2 linked regions of the Halorhodospira halophila genome follow. The protein of the gene in region 1 binds, or shares a complex with, the protein of each later gene. Links are inferred from orthologs where the notes say so. Each region holds a gene or a part of one and is shown on either strand. Other genes may lie near its edges.

Region 1 (6,626 bases):
AAGCCGTGGGCGGACAGGCCCAGCGCCAGGCCGCGTGCCGCCTCATCGTGGATGCGCAGCAGGCGGAAGATCAGTGGTGCCATCAGACAGCCCAGCGCGCCGGTGATCAGCACCAGACCGGCGGTCAGTGACGGCAGCCCGCCCAGCCGCTCGGCAATGCCCATGGCGATTGGCGAGGTGACCGACTTGGGCGCCAGCGACAGCAGGGTCTCCCGCGAGGCGCCCAGTGCCGCCCCCACCCACACCGCCGACAGCGCCGCGGCCAGGCTGCCGGCCACCACCGAGACGGTGATCGGCAGCAGCAGTTCCCGGATGCGCGGCAGCTGATCGAACAGCGGCACGGCTAGGGCCACGGTGGCCGGGCCGAGCAGGAAGTGGATGAACTGAGCCCCTTCGAAATAGGTGTCGTAGTCGGTGCCGGTGAGCAGCAGGAAGGGGATGAGCAGGGCGGTGGCGATCAGTACCGGGTGGGCCAGCGGGGCGTTGCCCAGCCGTCGCCAGAGCGCCTGCCCGATCAGGAACGCCACCAAGGTGACCGTGAGCCCCAGCAGCGGGCTCTCGGCCAGGAAGGCCCAGATGTCCTGGAAATCCTCAGTCACCGTCGTCCTCCGCCCGACCAGCGCGCCCGCGGCGCAGCCAGCGCCACTGGAACAGCGCCGCGGTCACGGCCAGCGCCACCCCGGTGCTGACCACCAGCGCCGCGGTAATGGCCACGGCGTCCGTCTGCAGCCGCGGCAGGTGCAGGAGGATGCCCACCCCCGCTGGGATGAGCAGCAGCGCCAGGTAGCGCAGCAGCCCCTCGGCAGCGGTGCGCAGCCCCGTGGGGACGCGGCCCACGGCGATTAGCGTGGCGAACAGCAGGGCCAGGCCGATCACCGGGCCGGGCAGCGGCAAGCCGAAGAGCCGGGCGATGACCTCGCCGAGCAGCTGGAACCCGAGCAGCAGGGTCAGGCCGAGCAGCACTCGGGCGTCTCCGTCTGGCGCAGGGTCAGCACGGGCCAGCCGTTGCGCCGGGCCTCGCTGCGTAGGGTCTCGTCCGGATCCACGGCCACCGGGTGCTCGACATGACGCAGCAGCGGGAGGTCGTTGAGCGAATCGCTGTAGAACCACTTCTCGGCCCGCTCCAGCCCGCGCTCGCGCAGCCATGCGTCGACCACCCGGATTTTGCCCTCGCGGAAGGTCGGGGTGCCGGTGTGGCGGCCGGTGTAGCGGCCGTCGCGGCGCTCCGGCTCGGTGGCCAGCAGTGTGGGAACCCCCAGACGCTCGGCGATGGGCGCGGTGACGAAGCGGTTGGTGGCGGTGACGATGGCCAGGCGGTGCCCGGCGCGGCGGTGCTCGTCGAGCAAGGCCTCGGCGGCGGGCAGCACCAGCGGCTCGATCCACTCGCGGACGAAGTCGGCACGCCAGGCGTTCAGTTGCTCCTCCGGGTGCTCGGCCAGGGGGCTGAGGGCGAAGGCGAGGAAGGCGTCGATATCCAGTCGCCCCTCGATATAGTCCTGGTGGAAGCGCCGGTGGGTCTCGGCGAAGGCCTCGCTGTCCACGGCTCCGCGGGCTACCAGGTACTCGCCCCACAGGCTGTCGCTGTCACCGGCGATCAAAGTGTTATCCAGGTCGAACAGGGCGACGGACACTGCACCTCCTCCGGTTATCGGGTGGGTGGGGAGCGGGGATCAGGCGGGCCCGGCCCTGCGGCAACGTTGCCCGGGTTGCACCCCCTGTGAAAGAATAACATCGGCAATTTCCGCGTAGGGAGGCGTCTCCGGGTGGTCGATTCTGACGGCTTTCGGCCCAATGTCGGCATCATCGTCGCCAACGACGACGGCCAGGTGCTATGGGCTCGGCGGGCCGGAGAAGACGCCTGGCAGTTCCCGCAGGGCGGGGTCGAGGCCAACGAGACCCCGCTGGAGGCGCTCTACCGCGAACTGCGCGAGGAGATCGGCCTGACGCCTTCGGACGTGGCCGTGCTCGGTGCGACGCGCCGCTGGCTCCGTTACCGCCTGCCCCGCCGCATGATCCGGCGCCGTGGCAGCCGGTGTATCGGGCAGAAACAGATCTGGTTCCTGCTGCGCCTGCTCGCCGACGAGCAGCGGGTGCGCGTCGACCGGGTGCCGCGTCCCGAGTTTGACCGCTGGCGTTGGGTCGACTACTGGTATCCGGTCGACGAGGTCATCTTCTTCAAGCGCCAGGTCTACCGCCAGGCGCTGCAGGAACTTTCCGGCTGCCTGCAGGCCGGTGACTGGGCCGGAACCGGTACCGAGGGTGGCACCCCTGCAGCCATCCCGCCGGCGGCGCGGCGACGATTGCGATAGGGCGGGGCCCCATGCTGGAAATCCTCCACCGCGTCTCCCGGGAAGTGAACGCAGCGCCCAACCTGCGCCAGGGGCTGCGAATCATCGTCGAGCGGGTGGCCGACGCCATGGCGGTGGATGTCTGCTCGGTCTACCTCCTCGATGCCGCCCAGGGCGACTTCGTGCTCATGGACACCCGCGGACTCAACAGCGAGTCCGTGGGCCGTGTGCGGCTGACCTCCGCCGAGGGGCTGGTCGGCCTGGTCGCTGAGCGCGAGGAGCCGATCAACCTCAAGAACGCCCCGGCGCACTCGCGTTTTCGTTACTTCCCCGAGACCGGCGAGGAGCGCTACTCCTCTTTTCTCGGCGTGCCCATCATCCACTACCGTTCGGTGCTCGGCGTGCTCGTCGTCCAGCAGACGGAGCAGCGCCGCTTCGAGGAGAGCGAGGTCGCCTTCCTCGTCACCCTCGCCGCGCAGCTCGCGGGGGCCATCGCCCATGCTCGGGCCAGCGGCGGCATCCACGGTATTGGCGACGAGCCGGTGGCCGAGGACAGCCGCGCGCTGCGCGGACTGCCCGGGGCGCCCGGGGTGGCCATCGGTACGGCGGTGGTGCCCTACGCGCAATCGGATCTCAATGCCATCCCCGACCGCGTCGCCACCGACCCGGAAGCCGAGGTGGCGGCCTTCGAGCAGGCGGTGGCGGAGGTCACGGCGGAGCTTCGCCAGCTCGGTCAGCAGATCTCCGCCTCGGTCACCGCCGACGAGCAGATGCTCTTCGACGTCTACCTGCGCATGCTCGAGGGCGACAGCCTGGTCAACGAGACCGTCGAGCGCATCCGCGCCGGCAACTGGGCGCCCGGGGCGCTGCGCCAGGTCATCGGTGAGCACGTGCAGGTCTTCGAGAACATGGACGACCCTTACCTGCGCGAGCGCTCGAGCGACATCCGCGATCTTGGCCGGCGGATCCTCGGGCGGCTGCGCGACGAGGGTGGCCGGGTCGAGGCCCTGCCCGATCAGGCCGTGCTGGTGGGCCACGAGGTGAGCGCCTCGCAGCTCGCCGAGATCCCCCACGACCATCTCGTCGGCGTCGTCTCGGCCACCGGCTCGCGCAACTCCCATGTGGCCATCCTCGCCCGGGCGCTGGGCATCCCCGCGGTGATGGGCGTCGACGACCTGCGCACCCGGCAGATGGACGGTCGGCCGGTGGTAGTGGATGGCTACGCCGGGCGCTTCTACGTCGACCCGACCGAGACCGTCGAGCATGAGTACCAGCGCCTGATCCGCGACGAGGCGGAGTTCACCGAGGGGCTTGAGGCGGTGCGTGACGAGCCGGCCACCAGCCCCGACGGGCGCACGATCGCCCTCTACGCCAATACGGGCCTGATCTCGGACATCAACCTGTCGCTGGCCGCCGGCTGTGACGGCATTGGACTGCACCGCACCGAGTTCCCGTTCCTGATCCGCGATCGCTTTCCCGGCGAGGAGGAGCAGGCCGATCTCTACCGCCGGGTGTTGGAGCAGTTCGCGCCGCAGCCGGTAACCCTGCGCACGCTGGACGTCGGCGGCGACAAGTCGCTGGCCTACTTCCCGATCGAGGAAGAGAACCCCTTCCTGGGCTGGCGCGGCATCCGTCTGACCCTGGACCACCCGGAGATCTTCCTTACGCAGCTGCGCGCCATGCTGCGCGCTGACGTGGGGCTGGGGAACCTGCAGATCCTGCTGCCGATGGTCAGCCGGCTCGAGGAGATCGCCGATGTGCGCCGGCTGCTGCTGCGTGCCCGCCAGGAGCTGGCCGAGGAGGGCATCCAGGCGCGCATCCCTCCGCTGGGCGTGATGATCGAGGTGCCGGCCACCATCTACCAGATCGATCGCTACTGCGATCAGGCCGACTTCCTCTCCCTCGGCTCCAATGACCTGACCCAGTATCTGCTGGCGGTGGACCGCAACAACAGTCGGGTTGCCGGGCTTTACGACGAGCTCCATCCGGCCGTGCTCGGGGCCGTGCGCCATGTGGCACAGGCGGCGCGGCGTCACGGCAAGCGCCTGACCGTCTGCGGCGGCATGGCCGGCGATCCGGCGGGGGCGATCCTGCTGGTCGGCTTCGGCATCGAGGGGCTGTCGATGAGCGTCTCGAGCCTGCTGCGCATCAAGTGGGTGGTGCGCCGGGTGCCGGTCGCCCGCGCTGCCGAGCTGGCCAACCGCGCCGTCGAGATGGACTCCCCCGAGGAGGTCCGGCGTATGCTGCGCCGCACGCTGGAGGAATACGAACTCGGCGGACTGATGCGCGCGGGCAAGTAAATCCTCGCAATTGACAATCACTCGCGTTCAAGGTGTGATGGTCCCTTGTCGGAGTGATCGGGGGCCTGCCATGTACGTCTGTATCTGCAACGCCGTAACCGAGCGGCAGATCCGCGAGGCAGTGGCCTGCGGGTGCGCCTCCATGCGCGAGCTGCGCACACGGCTGGGGGTGGCCGGTTGCTGCGGCAAATGCGGCCCCGAGGCGCGGCAGCTGCTCGGCGAGTGCGCCGACTGCCCGCTGGAGCGGCGTGCTGCCGGTTCGACCGGGCCGGAACCGGTGACAGTGGAGCCGCCTGCCCCCCGGGCGGCCGCCGGATCGACAGACGCTGCGCCCGGGCCTTGATAGAATCAGCCACGGTTACATTCAGGAACGCGTTCACAAGGGGGCGCCATGGCAAGTGACAAGAAGGTCATCGAATACCTCAACGGCGGGCTCAAGAAAGAGCTCACGGCGATTAACCAGTACTTCCTCCACTCCCGCCTAGCGTACGACTGGGGCTTCGACAAGCTCGGCGCCAAGGAGTACGAGGAGTCCATCGAGGAGATGCAGCACGCCGACCAGTTCATGCAGCGTATCCTCTTCCTCGGTGGCCTGCCCAACCTCCAGGAGCTGGAGAAGCTCAAGGTCGGCGAGAACGTGCGTGAGATGCTCGAGGCGGACCTGGCCGGTGAGCACGACAGCCTGGCCTACTACCGCGAGGCGGCGGCGTATTGCGAGTCGGTGCAGGACTACGCCTCGCGCGACCTGTTCACCAGCCTGATCGCCGACGAGGAGGGCCACGCCGACTGGCTCGAGACGCAGATCAAGCTCATGGACCAGCTCGGCGAGGCCAGCTATCTGCAGATGCAGATGGTTGCGGCTAACGAAGGCGAGGGCGAAGGCGAGGGCTGAGCCCGCCGCCTAGCGGATCGCTGCTGCACGGGACCCCGTCGGCGACGCCGGCGGGGTCCCGTGCGCTTGGGGGTGTCTAGAAGGGCTTGACCACGGCGAGGACGACCACCGAGATCAGGATCAGTACGGGCAACTCGTTGAAGACCCGGTACCAGACATGGCTGCGCTCGTTGCGGTCGTCGGCGAAGGCCTGCAGGAGCTGGCCACAGTACAGGTGGTAGGCGATCAGCAGGGTGACCAGGGCCAGCTTGGTCAGCATCCACCCCTCGTTGAGCAGCTGCGGGAACAAGACCAGCATCCAGATGCCCAGGCCCACGGCGACAATCGCGCTCGGGTTCATGATCCCGCGGTAGAGCTTGCGCTCCATGACCTTGAAACGCTCGTTGCTGATCTCGTCCTCGGCCATGGCGTGGTAGACGAACAGCCGGGGCAGGTAGAACAGGGCCGCGAACCAGGTCACGATCGCGATAACGTGGAAGGCTTGGATCCAGATGTACAGCACGACGGGTCCTCCTGACGTTTGGATAGGGGCGGCGTCTCGCTCGGCGCCGGCTCCGCGCGTATTGTAGGCCCTGCCCGCGTGGCGGCGGGAGCCCATGCGGCTATCAGTAACCGGAAACCAGGGGGAGAGGAAAGACCCATGATCGAAGTAGGCATTGTCGGCGGTACCGGCTATACCGGCATGGAGCTGCTGCGCCTGGTCGCGCGCCACCCCGGGCTGCGGCTGGCGGAGATCACCTCGCGGGCCGAGGCCGGTACCCGGGTGGACGAGCTTATGCCGGCGCTCGAGGGGGTGGTCGACAATGTCTTCACCGCGCCCGACACCGAGCGTCTGAGCCGCTGCGATGTGGTCTTCTTCGCAACGCCCAACGGGATTGCCATGGAGTCGGCGCCGGCGCTGCTCGAGGCCGGCTGCCGGGTGATCGACCTAGGGGCCGACTTCCGGCTGCGCGACCCGGCGGTCTGGAACGAGTGGTACGGCATGGCCCACAGCTGTCCCGAGCTGCTTGAAGAGGCCGTTTACGGCTTGCCCGAGCGCTACCGCGACGCCCTGCCGGCGGCGCGGCTGGTGGCCAATCCGGGCTGCTACCCCACGGCCGTGGCCCTGGGGCTGCTGCCGCTGCTCGAGGTCGGTGCGCTCGGTGA
Region 2 (6,593 bases), on another replicon or contig:
CAGCGTATTGCCCCACTGGCAGCCCGTGTCGATGCTCAGCACCCCGTGGTCATTGTGGAAGCCAAGCAGCGACCAATGCCCGGTCACCAGCTTCACCGGATCCGGCGAGGCGCGCAGCCGCCTCCGGGCGACAAACCATGGGTAGTGCCCCTCTGGGGCACGGTCGGGTCGACCCTTCTCGCGCAGCAGCAGCCGACCCTGACCGTCGACGAAGCGCATGCGCATGAAGGCGTTGGTGATGAAGCGCAGCCGGTCGTAGCCCTCGAGCTCGTCGGACCACTCGATGGGCCGGTTGCCGTAGATGTTGTCCATCAGGTCGTCGAGGGGGATGTCGCCGCGCAGGGCCCGCTCCAGCTCGTGGGCGCGCAGTTTCGCCTCGGCCACGCTCCAGGCCGGCGGCAGGCCGGCGTGGGCCATGGCGTAGCCCAGGCTCTCGTCGACGTGCATCAGCGGCCGGCGCCGCAGCCACTCGATCAGCTCATCGACGTCCGGGGCATCCAAGGTGCCGCGCAGGGTATCGGCGTTCTTCAGCCGGCCGTGGCCACTCCAGACCGACATCAGGTGGATGTCGTGGTTGCCGAGGACGGTGATCGCCCGATCGCCGAGCTCGTTGCGCACCAAGCGCAGCACACCGAGCGAGTCCGGGCCACGGTTGACCAGATCGCCCACGAACCAGATCGTGTCCTGCGCCGGATCGAAGCGGATCTGCTCCAGTAGTCGCTTGAGCGGGTCGCAGCATCCCTGGATGTCACCGATCGCGTACGTGGCCAATGGCAGCCTCCTTCCTCTGCATGACGCCTACGGGATCTCGGCGGGTCAGGGTCTCACGTCCCGGCGGCGGCCTGCAGCTTTTTCTCCAGGGCCTCGAGCAGGGCCCGGTGGGCCTGGACGAAGGCATCGATTCCCTCGCGCTCAAGTTCGGCGAGGACACCGTCGAGGTCGATGCCCTGCGCCCGCAGCTCGTCGAGCACCGCGGGCGCCTGCTCGAGCCGCTCGGTGATCCGCTCCTGCGGCTGGCCGTCCCGGCGGTATGCCTCGTAGGTGGCCGGCGGCAAGGTGGTGACGGTCTCCGGGCCGGCAAGCGCCTCGACATAGTAGGTCTCCGGGTAGCGCTCGCCCTTGACCCCGGTGCTAGCCCAGAGCAGCCGCTGGGGCCGCGCTCCGGCCTCGGCCAGGGCGGCGAAGCCGGCGCCGTGGAAGATCTCCCGATAGACCGAGTAGGCGGTCCGCGCGTTGGCGATGGCCGCCTGCCCGGGCGGCACGGGCGCCGACGCATCGTCCGACAACAGCGGATCGATCTTGGCGTCGAGGCGGCTGATGAACAGGCTCGCCACCGACGCCGGCGCGGCGACCGGATCCCCGGCCTGACGGCGCCGCTCAAGGGCGCGCACGTACGCATCGGCCACCTGCCGGTAGCGCTCGACCCCGAAGATCAGGGTCACGTTCACCGGTATGCCCCGGACCGTCAGCTCCTCGAAGGCCTCCACGCCGGCCGAGGTGGCGGGGACTTTGATCATGACGTTGGGCTCGCCGGCCTCGGCGGAGAGGCGCAGAGCCTCCGTGACTGTGCCGCGCGCATCCCCGGCCAGATCCGGTGACACCTCCATGCTGACGTAGCCGTCGACGCCGTCGCTGGCCTCATAAACCCGACGCAGGACCCGCGCCGCGGCGCGGATGTCGTCCATGGCCAGCGCCTCGAAGACCGCTTCCGGGTCACGGCCGACCTGCCCGATCGCCTCGGTGATGGCCTGGTCGTAGGCGTCGGTGCCACCGATCGCCTTCTGGAAGATGGCCGGATTGGTGGTCACGCCGCTCAGCCCGTCCTCCCGGACCAGGCGCTCCAGCTCCTCCGGCAGCATGCCGCGATGGATGTTGTCGTACCAGACGCTCTGCCCGACGCCGGCCAGCCCTCGAAGCGGATTGTCCGTCATGACCCCTCTCAATGCCTTAGTTTATCTGATGGTTGGATCAGTATAACGAGGGGGTCCGGGGACGGAAACCGCGGAACGGCCGGCACCCGCCGCCCTCACGATGGGCCCCGCTAGCCGCTATAATGAGCGGTTTATCACCCATCCGTGGAGAGGCTCATGCCTACGCGATCCCGGACGGCGGCGCTGGTGCTGCTCGCCCTGCTGATCCTCGCCGGTGGCTGCGGCCAGAAGGCCGATCTCTACCTCCCCGACGAAAGCGGCGAAGAGGACCCGTCATGACGCACCCCGGCTTCACCCGACACGATGACCGCCTGTGGGTGGAATCACTGCCCCTCGACGAGGTGGCCGAGCGTTACGGCACCCCCTGTTACGTCTACTCCCGCGCCGCTATCGAGGCGCGCTGGAATCGCTACCGCACCGCCCTCGGCAGCGATGCCGATATCTGCTACGCAGTCAAGGCCAACGGCAACCTCGGCCTGCTCAATCTGCTCGCCCGCCACGGCGCCGGCTTCGACATCGTCTCGGGCGGCGAACTGGAACGGGTCCTGCGCGCCGGCGGGGAAGCCGCGCGGGTGGTCTTCTCCGGCGTTGGCAAGGGCACCGACGAGATCCGCCGCGCGCTGCGCGCCGGCATCCGCTGCTTCAACGTGGAGTCCGCCGCCGAGCTCGAACGCATCGCCGGCGTCGCGGAGGCCGAGGGCGCCCCGGCGCCGGTGGCCCTGCGGGTCAACCCCGACGTCAACCCCGAGACCCACCCCTACATCGCCACCGGACTGGCACAGAGCAAGTTCGGGATCGCCCTCGACGAGGCCGAAGCCCTCTATCGGCAGGCGGCCGACGACCCACGCCTGCAGGTACGCGGCATCGCCTGCCACATCGGCTCGCAACTGCTCTCGGTGGCTCCCCTGACCGAGGCCGCCGAGCGGCTGGCGGCACTGGCGCGCCGTCTGCAGGAGCAGGGGATCGTCCTGGACCACGTCGACGCCGGCGGGGGGCTCGGGGTGCACTACGTCGATGAGCGGCCACCGAGCCCGGCGGAGCACATCGAGGCCGTCACGGCGCCGCTGCGGGATCTCGGGGTGGCGGTTCTGGTCGAGCCGGGCCGGGCCATCGTCGCCGAGGCCGGCGTCCTGGTCACGCGCATCGAGTATCTCAAACAAAACGGAGGCAGGGAGTTCGCCATCGTCGACGCCGGCATGAACGACTACCTGCGCCCGGCGCTCTACGACGCCGCCCACACCGTCGAGTCCATCGCCCCGACGAGCGCGCACTGCCGCCCGGTGGATGTGGTCGGACCGGTGTGCGAGTCCGCAGATACCTTCGCCCGCGATTGCCCGCTGCCGGCCGCCGCCGGCGGTCTGCTGGCCATCCGCAGCGCCGGCGCCTACGGCGCCGTCATGGCTTCAGCGTATAACGCCCGGCCTCGGCCGCCGGAGGTACTCGTCGACGGTCCCCGGAGCCACCTGATCCGCCGCCGTGAGACCCTCGACGAGCTGATGACCGGGGAAGCGTCTCTACCGGAGGACTGAAGCCGTGCGCTTTACCAAGATGGAGGCGCTGGGCAACGACTTCGTCGTCCTCGACGGCGTCCGCCAGCGCCTGGAGCTGACCACCGAGACCATCCGCAGCCTGGCCGACCGCCGGCTCGGCGTCGGCTGTGACCAGCTGCTGGTCGCCGAGCCGCCGGCGCACGTCGCCGCCGACGTCCGCTACCGGATCTTCAACGCCGACGGCGGCGAGGTCGAGCATTGCGGCAATGGCGTCCGCTGTCTGGCCCGCTTCCTAATCGACGAGGGGCTGGCCGCGCCGGGGGTGCTGCGGATCGAGACGGACGGCCGGATCACCGAGGCGGAGCCCCGCGACGACGGCCAGGTGAGCGTCGACATGGGTCCACCGGAACTCGAGCCCGCACGGATCCCGTTCCAGGCGCCGGTGAGGCAGGAGGCGTACCGGCTGGCCACTAGCAGCGGTGAGCGGACCATCGGTGCGGTCTCGTTGGGCAACCCGCACGCCGTCCTCCGCGTCGACGACGTCGACACCGCCGCCGTGGCCGAGCTTGGGGCCGAGATCGAGCGGCACGCGCGCTTCCCGCGGCGGGTCAACGTCGGCTTCATGGAGGTCTGCAGCCGCGATCGGATCCGTCTGCGTGTCTTCGAGCGCGGCGTCGGCGAGACGCCGGCCTGCGGCACCGGGGCGTGTGCCGCCGTGGTCGCCGGCCGCCTGCGCGACTGGCTCGACACCACGGTGACCGTGGAGCTGACCGGCGGAGTGCTCGTGATACACTGGCGCGGTCCCGGGCGCTCGGTGTGGATGACCGGCCCGGCACGCACCGTTTTCCGCGGCGAGATCGAGCTACCCGCCTCCGCCGCGGTGACGCCCCGGGGACCGACCCGCTAAGCAAGCAGGACGAACGGTGTGACAGAGAGCGCGAAGCGTGAAGAGGCCCCGCTGCTCGACGAGGCCGAGGTGGCCGCCTACCTGGTCGAACACCCCGACCTGCTGCACCGCCACCCCGAAGTTCTCGCGCGGCTCGAACTCCGCCACGACTGCGGCGATGCCACCTCGCTGATCGAACACCAGGTCCGGGTCCTGCGCGAGGAGAGTGCGGGGCTGCGCCGGCGTCTCGACGACATGGTCCGGGTGGCCCGGCAGAACGAGGGAACCGCCGAACGGCTCCACGAGCTGACCCTGGACCTGTTCGCCGCCGACGACCTGCAGGCGGCGGTCGAGGCCCTGCGTGCCGGACTGCGCGAGGGTTTCCAGGCCGATGCCGTCGGTCTGCTGCTCATCGCCCCGGAGCAGGGCAGTGCCGCGGCGCGCGAGCCCCTCCCCGAGTTGCTCGGCGACGGCGACCCGACGCTGACCTGCTTCAGGCCCCTGCTCGAGCGCGGCCGCCCCAGCTGCGGGGCACCCACCGACGCCCAGGCCCGGACCATCTTTCCGGACACCGAGACAACCGTGGCCAGTGCCGCACTGGTACCGATGATCGACGAGCGTGCCGTGGGCGTGCTCGGCATCGGCAGCAGCGATCCCCAGCGCTACCACCCGGGCCAGGGCACGGTCTTCCTGCGCCGGCTCGGTACCACCGCGGCGCGCGTATTCGACCGGCTCCTGCACCGGGGGTAGCCTTGGACCTTAGCTGGCTGGAGCGGTTCGACCGCCACCTGGCCACGGAGCGCCGCCTGGCTGAACCGACACGGCAGCGCTACCGCCAGGATCTGGAGGCCTTCGCCGCCTATTGCGCCGAGCAGGACCTCTCCAGCTGGTCCGCCGTGAATCACGACGTGGTCCGTGCCTGGGTCGCCCGCGGCCGCCGTCGCGGCCTGGCCGGCCGCACCCTAGGCCGGCAGCTGGCCGCGCTGCGCAGCTTCTATCGCTTCCTGATCCGGGAAGGGGCGGCCGCCGCGGACCCGGCCGCCGAGGTGCGTCCGCCACAGACCCCGCGGCGCCTGCCCGGCACCCTCGACCCGGACGAGGCGGCCGGACTGCTCGACGGCGCCGACTTCGAGCACCCGCTCCAGGCCCGCGACGCCGCGCTCTACGAGCTCATCTACTCCAGCGGGCTGCGCCTCTCCGAGGTGGTCGGGCTGAACGTGATGGACATCGACCGGCGCGACGGGCTGGTCCGCGTGCTGCGCGGCAAGGGCGCCAAGGACCGGGTGGTGCCGGTCGGACGCCAAGCCCTGCGAGCCCTCGACGCCTGGCTCCGCCACCGACCGGCTTGGGCGGACGCCGAGGAGACCGCCGTGTTCGTCGGCCGCCACGGTGCGCGGCTGGGTCCGCGCACCGTGCAGCGCCGGCTCCAGCGCCTGGCCCGACTGCGCGGGGTCCAACGGCGGGTCCACCCGCACATGCTCCGCCACTCCTTCGCCACACACATGCTCGAGTCCAGCGGCGACCTGCGCGCCGTCCAGGAGCTGCTCGGGCACGCCGACATCTCCACCACCCAGATCTACACGCACCTCGACTTCCAGCACCTGGCCCAGGTCTACGACCGCGCCCACCCCCGAGCCCGGCGGCGCCGGGACCCGGATCCGGAGTGAACCGCGGGCTCGGTGCCACGGCAGCGTCGACCCGCGGGCGATGCTCTCGGGTACAATGAGCGGCGCGAACACTCAGGAGGCCGATCTTGGAAACACTGCACGGCACCACCATCCTCGCCGTCCGCCGCGAGGGGCAGGTCGCCCTCGGCGGCGACGGACAGGTCACCCTCGGGCACACGGTGCTCAAGGGCAACGCGCGCAAGGTCCGCCGGCTCTACCACGGCCGGGTTCTGGCCGGTTTTGCCGGCGCCACGGCGGACGCATTCACACTGTTCGAGCGCTTCGAGGCGCAGCTTGAGAAGCACCACGGGCAACTGGCCCGCTCCGCCGTCGAGCTGGCCAAGGAGTGGCGCTCGGACCGCGTCCTGCGCCGCCTGGAGGCCCTGCTCGTGGTCGCCAACACCGAATCCCTACTGACGCTCTCCGGTACCGGCGACGTCATCGAGCCGGAGCACGACCTGATGGCCGTCGGCTCCGGCGGTCCCTACGCCCAGGCCGCCGGCCGGGCCCTGCTCGAGTCCACCGAATTGCCCGCGGCCCAGATAACCCAGCGGGCGCTGGAGATCGCCGGCGATATCTGCGTCTATACCAACCGCCACATCACCGTGGAGACGCTGCC

Evidence for each region.
Region 2: the proteins of CCR79_RS05005 (region 1) and dapF are in contact, whole or in part, in a solved structure (PDB 5YGU), measured with the Escherichia coli proteins. The link is inferred for Halorhodospira halophila from one-to-one orthologs.

What each region holds. Positions count from the first base shown.
Region 1 is NZ_NHSN01000016.1:5,105-11,730, reverse strand. The notes cover bases 587-3,536. They hold CCR79_RS05005 (RNA pyrophosphohydrolase), read left to right. Parts: upstream 587-1,763; coding sequence 1,764-2,309; downstream 2,310-3,536. Other genes in these bases: ptsP (phosphoenolpyruvate--protein phosphotransferase), read left to right, coding at 2,321-3,536; CCR79_RS05010 (HAD-IB family hydrolase), read right to left, coding at 948-1,631; CCR79_RS05015 (CidA/LrgA family protein), read right to left, coding at 592-963; CCR79_RS05020 (LrgB family protein), read right to left, coding at 587-599. Outside these bases: more of CCR79_RS05020, read right to left, coding at 1-586; more of ptsP, read left to right, coding at 3,537-4,588; CCR79_RS04995 (bacterioferritin-associated ferredoxin), read left to right, coding at 4,659-4,931; bfr (bacterioferritin), read left to right, coding at 4,980-5,480; protoporphyrinogen oxidase HemJ, read right to left, coding at 5,557-5,982; argC (N-acetyl-gamma-glutamyl-phosphate reductase), read left to right, coding at 6,121-6,626. UniProt on the Escherichia coli protein: Master regulator of 5'-end-dependent mRNA decay.
Region 2 is NZ_NHSN01000017.1:174,249-180,841, forward strand. What follows is about bases 2,487-5,403. They hold dapF (diaminopimelate epimerase), read left to right. Parts: upstream 2,487-3,479; coding sequence 3,480-4,328; downstream 4,329-5,403. Other genes in these bases: lysA (diaminopimelate decarboxylase), read left to right, coding at 2,487-3,460; CCR79_RS06800 (DUF484 family protein), read left to right, coding at 4,347-5,057; xerC (tyrosine recombinase XerC), read left to right, coding at 5,060-5,403. Outside these bases: CCR79_RS06775 (symmetrical bis(5'-nucleosyl)-tetraphosphatase), read right to left, coding at 1-771; tal (transaldolase), read right to left, coding at 825-1,931; LPS translocon maturation chaperone LptM, read left to right, coding at 2,088-2,210; more of lysA, read left to right, coding at 2,207-2,486; more of xerC, read left to right, coding at 5,404-5,974; ATP-dependent protease subunit HslV, read left to right, coding at 6,061-6,593. UniProt on the Escherichia coli protein: Involved in the succinylase branch of the L-lysine biosynthesis and in the biosynthesis of the pentapeptide incorporated in the peptidoglycan moiety. Catalyzes the stereoinversion of LL-2,6-diaminopimelate (L,L-DAP) to meso-diaminopimelate (meso-DAP).